2 regions of the Thermaerobacter litoralis genome follow, and region 2 is predicted to be linked to the other one. Evidence: riboswitches for the same ligand, from Rfam matches in the RefSeq annotation. Region 2 holds a riboswitch; the other holds the start of a gene.

Region 1 (7,789 bases), on a different contig from region 2:
CCGGCAGGTCGTCCTGTCCCACGTGCAGGCCGTCGGCACCCACCGCCAGCGCCAGGTCCAGCCGGTCGTTGACCACCAGCAGGGCGCCGTAGCGGGCCGTGATCCGGCGGGCGGCCTCGGCCAGTTCGTAGGCCACCCGGTCGGCCGCCGCCTTGGCCCGGAACTGCACCGCCCGGACCCCGGCCGCCAGCACCGGCTCCAGCAGAGGGGCCGGGTCGGCGGTGCCCACAAGGCCCAGGTCGTAGATGAAGTAGACCTTGAGCAGGCCGGTTGCGGGGCGGGCGGGATCCGCACCCCCGGCAGGGATGCCCGCGGGCAACGGGAGGCGGGCGCCGCCCCGGCCAGACCCGTCCTTACCGTTCCTTGAACCCTCCGTCATGGGATCACCTCCCGCCGTCTCCGCGCGGTTCACCGTTCCCGGGATCCGTGTGGCGGCCCCGGGAGAATGGAAAGCCCTTCGGCATCCCCTGTGCCCCCCGCCCCCAGCCGGTACAGCTCGTCCAGGAAGGCCGCCTGGAACGAGCCCGGCCCCGAGGTGCGCTCCGCCGCCCGCTGGGCGGCCAGGCCGTAGACGGCCATGGCCAGGGTGGCATCCTTGAGAGGGGTCTCCGAGCCCGCCAGGAACACCGCTACCGCGGTGGTCGCCCCGCACCCGCCGCCGGTCACCGCCGCCAGCCAGGGGTGGCCGTTGGCCACCCGCCAGGCCTGGCGGCCGTCGGTGACCAGGTCCACCGGTCCGCTGGCCACCACCACGCAGCGGTAACGCCGGGCCAGCGCCTGGGCTGCCTCCAGCACCTCCCCTTCCTCCACCGCGCCGCTGTCCACGCCCCGGGTGCGGCCGGTGCCCGCCCCGGCCAGGGCCAGGATCTCGCCGCCGTTGCCGCGCACGGCCGTCGCGCCGCCGGCCAGCAGGTCCAGGGCCAGCCGGGTGCGCAAGGGGGTGAAACCGGCCCCCACGGGGTCGACCACCACGGCGCGCCCGTGGCGGAGGGCCTCCGCCTGCGCCGCCTTGAAGACGGCTTCATCCCCTGCCCGCAGGCTGCCGATGTTCAGGACCAGGGCCTCCGCCGCCGCAGCAATGGCGGGGAACTCCTCCGGTTCCGGCGCCATCAAGGGGGATGCCCCCAGCGCCAGGGTGATGTTGGCCGTCCAGTTCATCACCACGTAGTTGGTCAGGTGGTGGACCAGCGGTCGCCGGTGGCGGATCCGGGCCAGGACCCGGGCGGCTTCCGCCGCCCAGCTCGCGGGCGCCGGGCCGGTGGAGGAGTTGGAGGCTTCCGGAGCCGGCGGCTGGGGAGCGCCCATGTTCGTCACGGGGATCCCTCCTCTGGAATGCCTGTGGAACGCCTGATCGTCCTGCCAGGCCAGGGCGAGACGCGCGTCCAGGGGCCGGGCGGAGCCGGCTCATGCCGGCCCGGCGCGGGTCCGGGCGAACCGCCGGGTTCATGGCGAACCGGGCAGCGCCCCGGTCATGCCGGCCCACGGCGGGCCAGGGTGGGCCACGAGCCCCGGGCGGGGCGGAACCTTGTCACGTCGCCCGGCCGTAGTCCGGGGCGAGCTACGGACCCACGGCCCCGGTGGAACCGAGGCATGCCGGCCTACCGCGGGTCGGGGCGAGCCACGGCGCACGGCCCCGGTGGCGGCCCGGTCCGCGCGTTCCCCGCGGGGGCGATTGCCGCCCCTCTGAAGGCGCGGGGTCACCTGCGGGACGAGGGCGGGCTCTGGCTGGACCCCGGGCCCGGGCCGGGAACCGGCCCCCCGTCGCCCTCCGGGGCCGGGGCGGGGAGCCAACGCAGCAGCAGGCCGCCCACCAGGGCGCCCAGCAGGCTGCTGACGGTAAAAGGCACCACGTAGAAGAACCAGGCCGCCTCGGCCTGGCCCAGCAGCCACCGGGCCACGGGGAAGGCGGCCAGGCCGCCCAAGAGGCCCGTGCCCACCACCTCCCCCGCCATGGCCGCGGCGGGGCGCCGGGCGGCCCGGTAGGCGAGCCCGGCCAGGGCGGCGCCGAAGAGGCTTCCCGGGAAGGCCAGCAGGGTGCCCAGCCCCAGCAGGTTGCGCAGCAGGCTGATGAGCAAGGCCACGGTCACGGCGCCCGCGGGGCCGAACCAGGCGGCGGCCAGCACGTTGACGGCATGCTGCACCGGCGTGGCGGTGGCCACTCCGACGGGGACCCGGATCATGCCCGCCAGGACGGTGCCCAGGGCGATCAGCATCGCGGCCCGGACCAGCCGCCGGGTGCGGTGGGGGGGCGCGCCGGGCTGAGGTGCCGTCATCCCTCTTCACCTCCGTCGAGCTGCCGGCCCTCAGGGCCCGCGGCCCCGGATGCGGCCTGGTCCACGGGCGCGCCGTTCGGCGCGCCGCCCTCCCCGGCCGCCGCTCCCAACGGGTCACCCAACGGGTCATCGGGCGCAGCCTCCCAGGGGTAAAAGGAGCAGGTCGGGCCGTGGCCGCGCCCGATGGCGGGGGCATGGCGGATGGCCCCGGTGATGTAGATCTTGGCGGCTCGCAGGGCGTCCAGCACCCCGTACCCCCTGGCCAGGTAGGCGGTGATGGCGGCGGAGAAGGTGCAGCCCGTCCCGTGGGTCGAGCGGGTGGCGATGCGGGGCGCCCGCAAGAGGTGCCAGTCGCGGCCGTCGTAGACCACGTCCACGGCGTCGGCCGAATCTTCCGCCACGTGGCCGCCCTTGACCACCACCCAGGCCGGCCCCAGCCCGTGGAGGACCTGGGCCGCCCGGCGGGCGTCGTCCAGCGTCCGGATGGGGACGCCGGCCAGTTCCTCCGCCTCGTGGCGGTTCGGCGTGATCACCGTCGCCAGGGGCAGGAGCAGCCGCCGCACCGCCTCCCGGGCCGGTTCGTCCAGGAGGGGGGCCCCGCTCTTGGCGATCATCACCGGGTCGACCACCAGGGGGAAGGGACCCAGCCGGTCCCGCCAGTAGCCGATGCGCTCCGCCACGGCCTCCACGATGGCGGTGGTGCCCAGCATGCCCGTCTTGGCGGCGTCGGTGCCGATGTCGTCCAGCACGGCATCGATCTGGGCGGCCACCATCCCGGGGGGCACCAGGTGGACGTCCCGCACTCCCTCGGTGTTCTGAGCCGTCAGGGCGGTGATGGCCGAGGTGCCGAAGACCCGCAGGGCGTTGAAGGTCTTGAGGTCCGCCTGGATCCCGGCGCCGCCGCCGCTGTCGGAACCGGCGATGGTCATGGCGCGGGGCGGCGGCACCTGGGGCGGGGTGCCCGGGTGGGGCGCATCCGGGCGCCCATCCGGGCGGGGAGCCCCCGGACGGGGCTCGGCAGGGGTGGGCATGGTGGATCGCTCCCTTCCCACAGGTGGTACGGGCTGGCGGGGGCTGCCGCGGCAGGGCAAGGTGCGGCCGGCAACGAAAAAGGCCGCGGGACGAACGCGGCCCAGGCGCCAGGAAGCGATCCAGAGGCTTCGTTGGAGCGGGACCGCACCGTTCCCTCCGGTGGCATTACCCACGTCAGGTTCGAGGGGTTCGAGCCGGTTGGCTCGTCTCAGCCGGCGTGGCGCCAGCACCCCCACGGTGCTACCATCTCCAGTATCCGGCCCGCACGAGAACAGGTCAACGGGTGGGCGAAACGGGGGAACCAGCTTGCGCGAGCGATTGAAGCCCGTGGTCCGGGCGATGGCCCTGGGACTGTTTGTGGTGATCGCCGCCATGTGGCAGCGCCGCACGGGCGGGTCGGTGGCGGGGCTGCTGGGGTTCACCGCGGCGCTGGCGGGCGCCGTCCTGCTGGGCGCCCTGGGGTTTGCGCGGCTCATGGGCGTGCTGGAAAGCGGCCGGCGCGGCGATGCCGCCCGCGGTGGGGCCGCCCGCGGCGACACCGGCGGCGGTGGCCGCGGCGGGGCCGGCGGCACGACCGGAGCGGCCGGCCGCCTTGTGGCCGCCACCAGCAGGGGTCCGGCGGGTCGACCGCGCCGGTCCGGGGCCCGTGCCGGGGAAACCGCCGGAGCGGGCCCCGCCCAGGGGCGAGGCCGGCCGTGACCGCGGTCCTGGTGGCCCTGGCCGCCGGCATGGCCGCGGGGCTGAGCGGCCTGGGTGGCCGGCTGCCGGCAGCCTGGTGGGATGCGGCATCCCGGTGGACGCTGCGGGCGCTGCTCTTTCTCATGGGCCTGCGGCTGGGCCTGGATCCCCAGGTAGGGTCCGGTTTGGCCCGGCTGGGCGGGCGGGCTGCCGCCTTTGCCGTGGCCACGGCGGGCGGGGCGCTGCTGGCGGGACTGCTGGGCTCGGCCCTGGGGGCCGCATGGCGTGCTCGTACGGCCTTTCGGCAGGGCGCCCCCAGCACCAGGCGCCGGCGCGCCCCCGGCGCCTGGTGCCGGCGTATCCGCATGGCCTGGTGCCAGGCCACCCCCATCACCCGGCGGCTTGGATCCAGGGCCGCGGGCGGGGCCGGCGAGGTGGCGGGACGCACCCGCCAGGGCCCGATCACGCTCTCGGGCGGGGCGGCAGGACCCCACCTTCTCCCTTCGGATCCCGTCCCCCGGGGAAACCTCGGCCCGGAGGCCCCGAGGACCCGGCCGGACCCGGCCCGCCACGATCCCGCCGCGGGGGACCCGGCCACGGCCGCCGGGGGGGCTGGCCGGTCCGGCGAAGCCCTGCGCCTCAGCGCCGCAGCCGTCCTGGCGGTGGCCGGCGGCTGGCTGGCGGGAGCCGTGTTCGTCCACTGGCTGGGCGGCCTGCCGGGAGGCAGCGTGGGGGCGGCGGTGGCCGGAGAAGCGGCGGCCATGGCCGGCGGGCTGGAGGCGCCGGTGGAGGCGCCGGCGAGCGGCGGGACGGGAGGGGTGGCCGGCGGGCCGGAAGGATCGGCCCCCCTGGTGGCCGCTGCCGGGCGGCTGGCCGCCGCCGGCTCCGGGTACGCCTTGCTCCTCCTCATGGCCCTTTACGGGTACGAGTTCGGCCGGCAGTGGCCGGCCACCCGGGAGAGCCTCCGGGCCGTCCGGGGCAAGGCCCTCCTGTTGCCCTTGCTGGGTGCGGCGGGGAGCCTGGCTGGGGGCTGGCTGGCGGGGCGGCTGACCGGCGAGCCGCCTGCCCTGGCCCTGGCGGTGGCGGCCGCCTTCGGCTGGTACAGCATGGCCGGGGTGCTGGTGGCCCAGCTCTGGGGACCGGCCGCCGGTGCCCTGGCCTTCCTGGCCAACGTGATGCGGGAGCTTCTGACGGTGGTGGCGGTGCCCTTCCTGGCGCGCCTGGCGGGCCGGCGGTCCTGGCTGGCCGTCCTGCCGGGAGGCGCCACCACCATGGACACCACCCTGCCCGTCATCGCCGCGGCGGCGCGGGATGCGGGCACCACGGCCCTGGCCTTCGTCCACGGCCTCATCCTCACCTTGCTGGCCCCTGCCCTGATCAGCTGGCTGGCGAGCCTTTGACCGTTTCCCCCCTCCGTGACACCTGCCCGGGGCATGCGACATACGCCTATCGGGGAACCCCAAACGGGGGGGTTGAACCATTACCATGGCGCTGGATGTCGTTCCGCTGCTGCAGGGGCTGTCGTTTTCCCTGTCCGGCGAGCCGCTGCCTCCTTGGGTCGGCGAGATCCGCTCCCACTCCGCCCGGGTCGAACCCGGCGACCTGTTCGTGGCCATTCCCGGGCGCCGGCACGACGGCGCCGCCTTCGCCGGCGAGGCGCTGCGCCGGGGGGCCCGGGTGGTGGTGGCCCAGCAGCCCCCGGGGCAGCCGCTGCCTCCCGGGGTCAGCTGGCTTCAGGTTCCCTGTGCCCGCTCGGCCCTCTCCCGCCTGGCGGCCAACCGCTACGGTCACCCGTCCCGCCGGCTGGTGGTGGTGGGTGTCACCGGGACCACCGGCAAGACGACCACCACCCTTCTCCTCCACCATCTGCTGAGCGCCACAGGAATCCCGGCCGGCCTCATCGGGTCGCTGGAGGTGCGCGCCGGAGGGCACCGCTGGCCGGGCAACCTGACCACCCCCGACCCGCTGGACCTCCACCGGTACCTCAGGGTGATGGCCGATGCCGGTTGCCGGGTGGCGGTGATGGAGGTCTCGTCCCAGGGTGCCGACCAGCGGCGGGTGGATGACGTGGCCTTCGACCTGGGCGTGGTGACGAACCTGGCTCCCCTGGAACATCTGGAGTACCACCCCACCTACGAGGACTACGCGGCCGCCAAGGGCCGTTTCGTCGCCATGATCCCGCCCGGCGGCGGCGTGCTGATGCACGAGGGCGAGGCCGCCCTGCGCCTGGGCCCTTATGCCCGGGCGCCGGTGGTCCTGTTCGGGCGCGGTCGCGCCTGCCACCTGCGGCTGGCGGCCGAGCAGGTGGCCGCGCCCGCCGCGCCGCTCTCCGGCCGAGCGGGTCCCGATCTCTGGACGAACCGGCTGCATCTGGAACTCCCGCCGGCCTGGCCGCCGGGGCCCGCCCTGCGGCTGAGCCGGGATCGTCCCGGGGGGAACGGACACTTTCGGGCCGTACCGGCTGTCGCGCCACCTCCCGCCGCCGGCGTTCGGGTGGCTCCCGAGGGGCCGGGACCGGCCCGGCCGGGCGTCTGGCTGGAGACTCAGCTCATGGGCCCCCACCATGCCCTCAACGTGGTGGCGGCCGTGGGAGCTGCCCTGTGGCTGGGCCTGGATCCGGGCACGGTCGCCCGCGCCCTGCCGGGTTTTGCCGCACCCCGGCGCCGCACCCAGGTGCTGATGCGCCGCCCCTTCACCGTCATCGACGATACCGCCGGGCGGCCCGACAGCCTGGCCGCCTGCTTCGCCGTGGCCGCCCGGATCCCCCACCGGCGGGCGGTGGTGGTCTATGCCGTGCGGGGAGGGCGGGGTGCGGCCATCAACTATGCCAACGGCCTCCAACTGGCCTGCGAGGCCCGCCGCCTCGGGGCGGCGGTGCTGGTGACCGCCAGCGCGGGGGATACCACGGCGCGGGATATGGTGCGGCCCGCGGAGTGGGAGGCGTGCCTGGCCGGGCTCGAGACGGGCGGGCTCAAGCCCCCCCAGGTCGGCACCTTCACCCGGCTGGGGGATGCGGTGGCGGCGGCGGTCTCCTTGCTGGGGGAAGGCGATCTCCTGCTCCTGCTGGGGACCCAGGGCATGGATGCGGGCGCGCTGTACCTGCAGCGGATTCTGGCCCGGCCGGTTCTTCCCGTGCGGCCGGCCTTGTCCGTGCGGCATCCGGCGCCCCTGGAGCGGGCGGGCCCCACGGTCTCGGCCGGCCCCACGGCCCCGGCCGGTCCCGGGCTCTCACCGGAGGGACTGCCGGCGGCCGCGGGCAGGGCCGGCCGGGCGGAGGAACTGCCCGAAGGGGCCGTCTTCCCCGGGGGCGCCCTGTGATCCCTGAGCGGCCGGCCAGCAGGGGCGGCGACGGGCACCCGGCTGCGGGTCCTGGCGGGTCGTGGCCGGCGGGCCGGGCCGGCCGCCCGGGTGCCGGATGGGGTGGCGTTGTCTCCGCCCGGGCGCTCCTGTGCTATGATTAATCGCTAGCCGGCCATCGCCGGGCGAGCCCGCCATCGTGGCCGGCCCGTCAGAGCAAGCGAGGCGACTGCCATGGAGCGCAATCACCGGCCCGGCCCCGGCGGGCCGTCCGATCCCCAGGAAGAGAAGGGCCCGGCTCCCGGCGGCACCGGACCCGGCAGCGCCGGACCTGGTTCCGGACCCGGCGCCGGACCCGGAGGTGCCCGGCCTGGCCATCCTGCCCCGGCCCGGCCACCGGCCCGCTCGGGCGGTACCGGCCGGGCGCCGGAACCGCCCGGCACGCCGGCAGCGGCCGGCCCGTCCGGCTCGCCCGGGGCCCCGGAGGGCGATCGGCGAGCCGCTCGCCC
Region 2 (7,789 bases):
CTGGGCGCCTACTCGGGCGGAGGCCCTGCCGTCAAGGAGCGGCTGCTGCGCATGGAAGGGGCCTGGCCACTGCCCCCAGGCCGCCCGGGGAGGACGGCTGGGTGAGGGGACGGCGCCGCGGGCACCCGCACCCGTCTTGGGCTGCGCGGGGCCGGCCGCCGGCGCCGGCCGGCGGTGGCGGGGCCCGCGTGGCGGCCGGCCCCCGCGCCGGCCGGTTCCTCCCGCCGCTGGGCCCGGCCCCACGGCCCACGGGCCTGGCCCTGGCGGTGGGCCTGGGCGCGGCCGGGTGGAGCCCAGGGAGTCTCGCCGCCTTCCTGCAGCTGGTGGCGGCCCTGCTCATCCTGGCGCTGGCCTGGGGCTACCTGGTGGAACCCCGCTGGCTGAAGGCGCGGGCCTACCGGCTGCGCCTGGACCGCCCGGCGGGCGGCCAGCCGGTCTCGATCCCCCTGCCGGCACCAGCCCCCGGCGCGGCCGGGGCTGCCCCGAACCCCGCCCCCCGGGCCGGGGAGGAGCCCGGGACCCGCCCGGCGCGGCTGCGCCTGGTCCACCTGACGGACCTCCATGCCCCGGTCTACCGGATCGCGGAGGGGCGCCTGATCCGGTGGATCGAGGCGTGGCAGCCGGACGCCGTGGTCTTCACCGGCGATCTGGCGGAGGGCAAGGGGCTGCCCGCCGGGCGGGGGGTGGCGCTCTTGCGGCGGCTGGCCCGGCGCTGGCCGGTCTACCTGGTCCCGGGCAACCACGACCACCTCTACGGCTGGTACGGGCTGCGGCGGGATCTGGAGGCGGCAGGGGTCCAGGTCCTGGTCAACCGGGGCGTGCAAGTGGGCTCTGGGGCGGCCGCCATTTTCCTGGCCGGCGTCGACGACCCCCACACCGGCCGGCACGATCTGGGCGCCGCCCTGGCCGGGGCGCCGCCGGGCCTCCCGGTGGTCCTCCTGGCCCATGCCCCGGCGGACGGCATCCGCCAGGAGGCCGCCCGCCGCGGCGTCGCCCTGGCCCTGGCCGGTCACACCCACGGCGGCCAGGTCCGCCTCCCCCTGGTGGGGGCGCTGTGGATCCCCGGCCAGGGGTGGTTCCCCACCTACGATCGGGGCTGGTTCCCCGTCGCAGGCACCTGGTGGTACATCAACACGGGACTCGGCACCCCCCGCCCGTGGATCCGGCTCCTCTGCCGGCCCGAGGTCGTCCTACTGGAGCTGGTCCTGCCCTGACCTCGCGATGAACTGGGATCCCCCGACCTGTTCCCCGCCGCGCCGCGGTGGCCCGGGTCAGGCCCCCGGACCGTCCCCCGACCGCCAGGCCGCCTCGAAGAAGGCCAGCTCCAGCGCCATGGCGGTCCGGTAGACGGCGGCCACCTCCGCTGGCGGCTGGAGGGCGCTGGCGCCGGCGTTCCACCGGTTGAGGAGGTTCTCCAGGCGGGCGGCCAGGGCCGCGAAATCCGGGCTGGCGTAGGTGGCGATCCAATCCCGGTAGGGGTTGTCGGGCCGCTGGCCGGAGCCCAGGGACTGCCCGAGGAAGGCGTACAGCCGCATGCAGGGCGTCATGGCGGCGGCGATGAGGCCCACCGGCCGGGACCACGCCACCTCCAGGACGAACCCGGTGTAGGCCCGGGTCGCCAGGGACGGTTCGGGCCGCAGGTCCACCCCCCAGCGGGCGGCATAGGCCCGGTGCAGGCGGAGCTCGTCCAGGACGCCCTGCAGGAGCTCCTGCAGGGCGGTCATGGCCTCGAGATCGGGCGCCTTGGCCAGGGCCAGGGCGTAGGCCCGGGCGAAGGCCTCCAGGAAGGCGGCGTCCTGGCCCACGTACCAGGCAAAGCGCGACCGCGGCAGGTCGCCCCGGCCGATCCCCTGGACGAAGGGGTGCTCCAGGCAGCGGCGGGCCAGGTCCAGGTTCTGCTGCCAGAGCCGGCCGGCCAGGCCTTCCGGCTCCACGGGATCCAACCTCGCCACATGGCGTCCCTCCCTGCTTGGCATACTGGCCACCCGGGCGCGCCGCCGGGATCGCCCGCCGGTGAACCGGTGCAGAGGTCGCCCCGCCGCGGGGGGGGGGGCGAGGGGGCAGGGCGGGGCGGCGGGCCGTCTCGAAGCCCGCGGGTCCCCCGCGGCGACCGGTCCGTGCCGGCTTACGCCAGCCGCCCGGCCAGCCAGAGGGCAAGCCCGCTGGCCGCCAGCAGGAGGACGGCGTAGGCCACCTCCCGCCATCCGGCCGGCAGGGTGCGGTAGTAGGTCCGCCGCCGGGAGCCGTCGAACCCCCGGGCCTGCAGGGCCACGGCCACCACCTCCGCCGTCCGGATGGCGTGGACCAGCAGCGCCAGGCTGTAACGGTACACCGCCCGCAGCCGCCCCAGGGGCCCCCGCCCCGTCAAACCCCGTACCCGGTAGGCCTGCCGCACCCGTTCCAGTTCCTCCTGGAACAGGGGGACGAAGCGCAGGGCAGCCAGCAGGCCGTAGGCCCACCGGGGGCTGAGCCGCCACTGCTGCATCAGCCCGAGGACCAGGTCGGCCAACCCCGTGGTCCCCGCATAGAGCACGCCCAGGGCCCCCAGGCCGAGGAGCCGCAGGCCGACCACCAGCCCGCTCTCCAGCCCTTCGGCGGTGAACCGGTACCAGAGGATCTGGCCCACCACCTGCTCGCCCCGGCCGAAGGCGCCCAGGGTCCAGAGGCGGGTTCCCGCCACCAGGACGAAGGGGGCCAGGGCCACCAGCCACCGGCGCAGCCCGATCCCGCCCAAGAGCCCGCCGACCAGCACCGGCACAGCCAGCAAGGCCGCCAGCATCCTCGGGTCGCCGGTGGCCAGGATCACGGCGGCCAGGGCCAGGTGGACGGCCAGCTTCCACGCGGGGTGGACGCGGCAGGCCCACGGAACGGGCTGCGGCCGCCCTGCTCCCTCCTGGGGCCTTGGGCCCGAGGCCGGTCCCGCGCCCGCCACCCCGGACCCCACCGCCGCTCCCACGGCGCCGCCGGCCCCGCCCCCTCCGGGCTCCCCGGCCCCTCGCCCCCGAGCGCCCCCTTCCCCACGGGCCGCCACCCCATCCACCGGGCCGCCGGCGCCGGCCCCTGCGGGACCCCGGAGCCGGCCATTGGGGGACCGGGCACCCCACGGCGCCCCGGGAGCGGCGGCCAGGCCCGCGGCCTCCAGCAAGCCGGGTTCGTCCCACAGGGGTTCGGGCGGGCCGTCATAGAGCAACCGCCCCTGGCCAAAGACCAGCACCCGGGTGGCCGCGGCCGCCGCCAGCTCCAGATCGTGGGTGGCCATGACCAGGGTCGTCCCCTGCCGGTGCAGGGCGGCCAACTCGGCCACCAGGGCCGCCGCCGTCCGGGCGTCCTGGCCGAAGGTGGGTTCGTCGAGGAAGAGGATCGGCCGGGGGACCACCAGCACGCTGGCCACGCTGAGGCGGCGCTTCTGCCCCTGGGAGAGGGTGTAGGGGTGGACCTGCTCGAGACCCTCCAGGCCGAAGCGCCGGATCAGCTGGTCGACCCGGGGCCGGAGGACCTCCTCGGGCCATCCCGCCAGCCGGCCGGCCAGGGCGATCTCGTCGTAGACCGTGTCGGTGACGAACTGGTGCTCGGGATTCTGGAAGACGAAGCCGGCCTGGGCCGGGCCGCCCCGGCGCCCCGCCAGGGCGGGCGCGTGGACCACCCGGCCCGCCGCGGGCGGGTGCAGGCCCGCCGCCACCTGGAGGAAGGTCGACTTGCCGGTGCCGTTGCCGCCCAGGACGGCCACCCATTCGCCGGCCCCCAGGCTGAGGGTGACGCCGGACCACACGACCCGCGCCCCCCGGGTGGCCGTGACCGACTCCAGGCGCACCAGGGGCGCGGGGTCGGTGCCCGCGTCGGTCCGGGGCCCCTCGCCGGGATCCCCGGGAGGATCCGGCCGGGGGGCGGGCGCCGCCGGCCGATCCGCCGGGGCCTCACCCCCCGTCCCAGGCGCCTGCGGCCGGGCCGCAGCCCCAGCGGGGGCCCGGCCCGTCCCGCCGGGGGAGGCCGCCGTCTCCCCGGGCCAGCGGTCCCGGGCCTCCCGCAGCACGGGCGCCCAGAAGGGCCCCCACCGCCGCGGCCGCCAGATCCCATCGCGCTCCAGCACCTGGCGGAAGGAGGTGAAGACCTGCTGGGGCGTCCCGTCGGCCAGCAGCCGGCCGTCGGGACCCAGCACGACGACCCGGTCCACCCACTCCACCACCCCGTCCAGGTTGTGCTCGACGACCAGGACGGTGGTCCGCCGGTCCAGCGCCCAGAGGTTCTCCAGCACCAGGGCCCGGCCGGCCGAGTCCAGCTGGGCCGTGGGCTCGTCCAGGATCAACACGTCCGGCTCCAGGACCAGGACGCCGGCCAGGGCCAGCCGCTGTTTCTGGCCGCCTGAGAGGGCGTGGATCGGGTGGCCGAAGGGCACGGCCAGGCCCGCCCGGTCCAGGGCCCGGGCGATCCGGGGCGGCATCTCGGCCGGAGGAACGCAGCGGTTCTCCAGCCCGAAGGCCACCTCCTCGTCCACGGTGAACAGGCAGAACTGGGCCTCCGGGTCCTGGAACAGCACCCCGGCCCGCCGGGCGGGCTGCAGCTCGCCCCGGACCTGTGCCTCGACGACCGCGGGGATCAGCCCCGCCAGGGCCAGGGCCAGGGTGCTCTTGCCCGACCCGCTGGGGCCGAGCAGCAGCACCCGCTGGCCGGCGGCGAGGGTTAAGGTGAGATCCTGCAGGGCGGGCTTGGACCGTCCCGGATAGCGGACGGTCAGCCGGTGGCAGGACGCCACCGGGGACGCCGCCGGGGACGCCACGGCGGAAGCCCGGGTTCCAGGGCCCGTTCCACCGGGGGCGCCCCCGGCCGCCGGACCGGCGGCGGGCCCGCAGGCGGCACCCCCGGGTTCCGGCCGGTTCCACCCCATCTCAGCCCGCCAGCCCCGCCGCCCGGTCCTGCCGGTTGCGCACCACGGCAAAGCCGTTCAGGACCCCGGTCCGCGCCAGGCCGTCGACCAGCACCTTGCCGAAGACACCGGCCACCACGGCGCCGCTCACGAGCCGCACGGCGACTGCCGCCGCCAGCACCCCCGCCTGCATTTCCGCGAAGTAACCGTTGATGTAATCCAGCGGGATGCTGGCCACCGCCGCCAGGAGGCCGGACAAGGCCAGCACCGGCAGGTCGAACCGGCGGTAGCGCAGCAGGGCGAAGGCGGCCTCGGCGCCCAGACCTTGCAGCCCGCCGTAGAGCAGCACCCAAAACACGTCCGGGCTGCCCAGCACCAGTTCCCCGGCGGCCGCGGCCAGCTCGGCGACGAAGGCCACCCCCGGCTTCTGGATGATGTAGGCGGCGACGGTGGCGGCGACGAACCAGATGCCGTAGGTCGTCTCGGCCAGCACGGGATGGACCGCCTGGGCCAGGGACCACAGGGTCCAGGCGTTGATGAAGACCACCGAGCACACGGCTGCGATGAAGGTGAGGATGACGATCTCGCGGAACTGCAACCCGCGGGACGAACCGGCCATCCCAAGGCCCCCCTTGTGGTTCCGGGCGGAACCGGGGGGCTCGCGGGGCCGGCGGACGCCCTGGCCGTCGCCTGGGGGCTGGCCGACCGGTGGCCGCGGCCGCTGCGGGCCGGCCTCCTGGGAGGCCGCGCCGTCATCGCGGACCACGCCGTCGATCCACCCCACCCTGGGTAAACGGCGATCGGGCTGAGGAAAGAGACCCACCTCCGGTCGGAGGTGGGTCGCGTCACGCCGCCCACAGGCGGCCATGCGGTACCTTCCTCACGCCGGTATGACCCGGATCGAGTCCGAAGGGTAGCGCCGGGCCGCCTTGGGGCGGGCGGCGCTTCTCAGCCCAAGCGGGCACCCCCGGTACCGACTTCCCGATGGATTGTGCACCCCGATCATAGGCCGGCACCACCGGCCCCGTCAACGCCCCTCGGGCGCCGTCACCGGCGATCCGGCGCCGCCCCAACAAGGCCGTTCCCGGCAAGCCCGGCGGCGCCCTCATCAAGTCATCAAGGCCGCTGCCGAACCCGTCGCCGCCCGTGGTAGCCCGGCCACGCCCCCGCACCCCCTCACGCCCGGGCCGGATCGCCTCGGGCGCCCCGCGGCAGCCGGGGTGCGGAGGCCGTGGCGCGCCCGCCGCCGGCCCAGTCCCCCGCCCGGCCGGGGTCAGGTGGCCGTCATGCCGCCGTCGATGGCCAGCACCTGACCGGTGATGTACGAACCGGCCTCCGAGGCGAAGAGCAGCACCGCCCCCTGCAGGTCCCGCTCGCCCCCCAGCCGCCGCAGCGGCACCGTCTGCTCGATCAGGGGACCATACTGGGACAGGATGCCCCGGGTCATCTTCGTCGGGAAGAATCCGGGCGCGATGCAGTTCACCGTGATGCCGTATTCGGCCAGCTTGGCCGCCAGGTCCCGGGTGAAGTTGATCACCCCGGCCTTGGAGGTGTTGTAGGGCAGGGTCTGCATCACCCGCGGGTCGCTCCCCCGCAGGCCCGCCACCGAGGCGACGTTGATGATCCGGCCGCCGCGGCCCTGGTCGACCATCACCCGGGCCGCCTCCCGGCTCATGTAGAAGGTCCCGTGCAGGTTCGTCCGGATGACCTTGTCCCAGGCCTCCAGCGGGATCTCGAAGAAGGGGGCGCCCCAGGTGGCGCCGGCGTTGTTGACCAGGATGTCCAGGCCGCCGAAGGCGTCCACCACCCGCCGCACCGTGGCGGCCACCTGGTCGTAGTCGGTGACGTCGCAGGGGACGGCCAGGCAGCGGATGCCCTGGCTGCGCAGCCGCTCCTCCGCCTCCCGCAGGCCCTCCTCCTTGCGGGCGGTGATGGCCACCGCGGCCCCCGCCTCACCCAGCCCCTGGGCGATCTGGAACCCCAGGCCCCGGCTGCCGCCGGTCACGAGGGCCACCTTGCCGTCGAGACGAAAGCGGTCGAGGATGCTCATTCCGCAGGGCGCCTCCTTCCCATGCCCCTCCTACCGGCCGCCGGCGGGACCGGCCCGTCCCGGCGAGCATGCAGGTATTCCCTTCTCGGCGCCGAAGCCAACTCCTACCGCCCGGGCCCTGCGCCGGCGGATCCCGACGACCAGCCGGTCTTCCGCGGCGGGAAGCGATCACCGAGGTGATCCCCGTGTACGACTTCCGCCCCACTCCGGAGCAAGAGGCCGTCCTCGAACGCACCCGCGCCCTCATGGACGCCTACGTCTACCCGGCCGAGGCCGAGTTCTTCCGCACCGGCACCCTGCCGGAGGAACGGCTGAAGGCGATCCAGCAGGCGGTCAAGGACGCCGGCCTCTGGGCGCCCCACATGCCGCGGGAGGCCGGGGGCCTGGGCATGGGCATGGTCACCCTGGCGCTGATGAACGAGATCCTCGGCCGCAGCCCCCTGGCGCCCCGGGCCTTCGGGACCAGCGCCCCGGACACGGGCAACCAGGAGATCCTCTGGATGTTCGGCACGCCGGAACAGAAGGAGCGGTTCCTCAAGCCCAACCTGGCGGGCGAGGTCTACAGCTGCTTCGCCATGACGGAGCCGGAGGTGTCGGGGTCCGACCCCACGACCCTGCGCACCCGGGCCGTGCGGGACGGCGACCACTGGGTCATCAACGGGCACAAGTGGTTCATCACCAACGCAGCCCGCTCCGCCTTCGCCATCGTCATGGCGGTCACCGACCCGGAGGCGCCGCCCCACCGGCGGGCGACCATGATCATCGTCCCCACCGACACGCCCGGCTTCCGCATCGTCCGCCACGTGCCCGTGATGGACGACGGCGGCGGGCTGGGAACCCACGACGAGATCGTCCTCGAGGACTGCCGCGTGCCGGTG

Evidence for each region. A riboswitch is a leader RNA that binds a small molecule or an ion and turns the genes downstream of it on or off. The one in region 2 is predicted to bind thiamine pyrophosphate.
Region 1: it holds a riboswitch for thiamine pyrophosphate, as region 2 does, so the genes downstream of both, thiD (bifunctional hydroxymethylpyrimidine kinase/phosphomethylpyrimidine kinase) here and ACYQ02_RS05450 (ECF transporter S component) in region 2, are expected to answer to the same signal.

Annotation. Positions count from the first base shown of each region.
Region 1 covers NZ_BAAIES010000009.1:296,236-304,024, reverse strand. The annotation lists gene thiE (thiamine phosphate synthase) at 1-379, opposite strand, end outside; gene thiM (hydroxyethylthiazole kinase) at 409-1,305, opposite strand; gene thiW (energy coupling factor transporter S component ThiW) at 1,698-2,273, opposite strand; gene thiD (bifunctional hydroxymethylpyrimidine kinase/phosphomethylpyrimidine kinase) at 2,270-3,304, opposite strand; TPP riboswitch at 3,440-3,549, opposite strand; gene ACYQ02_RS08380 (hypothetical protein) at 3,612-4,004, shown strand; gene ACYQ02_RS08375 (LysO family transporter) at 4,001-5,383, shown strand; gene ACYQ02_RS08370 (Mur ligase family protein) at 5,469-7,301, shown strand; gene ACYQ02_RS08365 (hypothetical protein) at 7,515-7,789, shown strand, end outside.
Region 2 covers NZ_BAAIES010000008.1:17,892-25,680, forward strand. The annotation lists gene ACYQ02_RS05430 (methylated-DNA--[protein]-cysteine S-methyltransferase) at 1-105, shown strand, start outside; gene ACYQ02_RS05435 (metallophosphoesterase) at 102-1,214, shown strand; gene ACYQ02_RS05440 (TenA family protein) at 1,272-1,952, opposite strand; gene ACYQ02_RS05445 (ATP-binding cassette domain-containing protein) at 2,126-4,882, opposite strand; gene ACYQ02_RS05450 (ECF transporter S component) at 4,884-5,480, opposite strand; TPP riboswitch at 5,721-5,840, opposite strand; gene ACYQ02_RS05455 (SDR family oxidoreductase) at 6,135-6,911, opposite strand; gene ACYQ02_RS05460 (acyl-CoA dehydrogenase family protein) at 7,088-7,789, shown strand, end outside.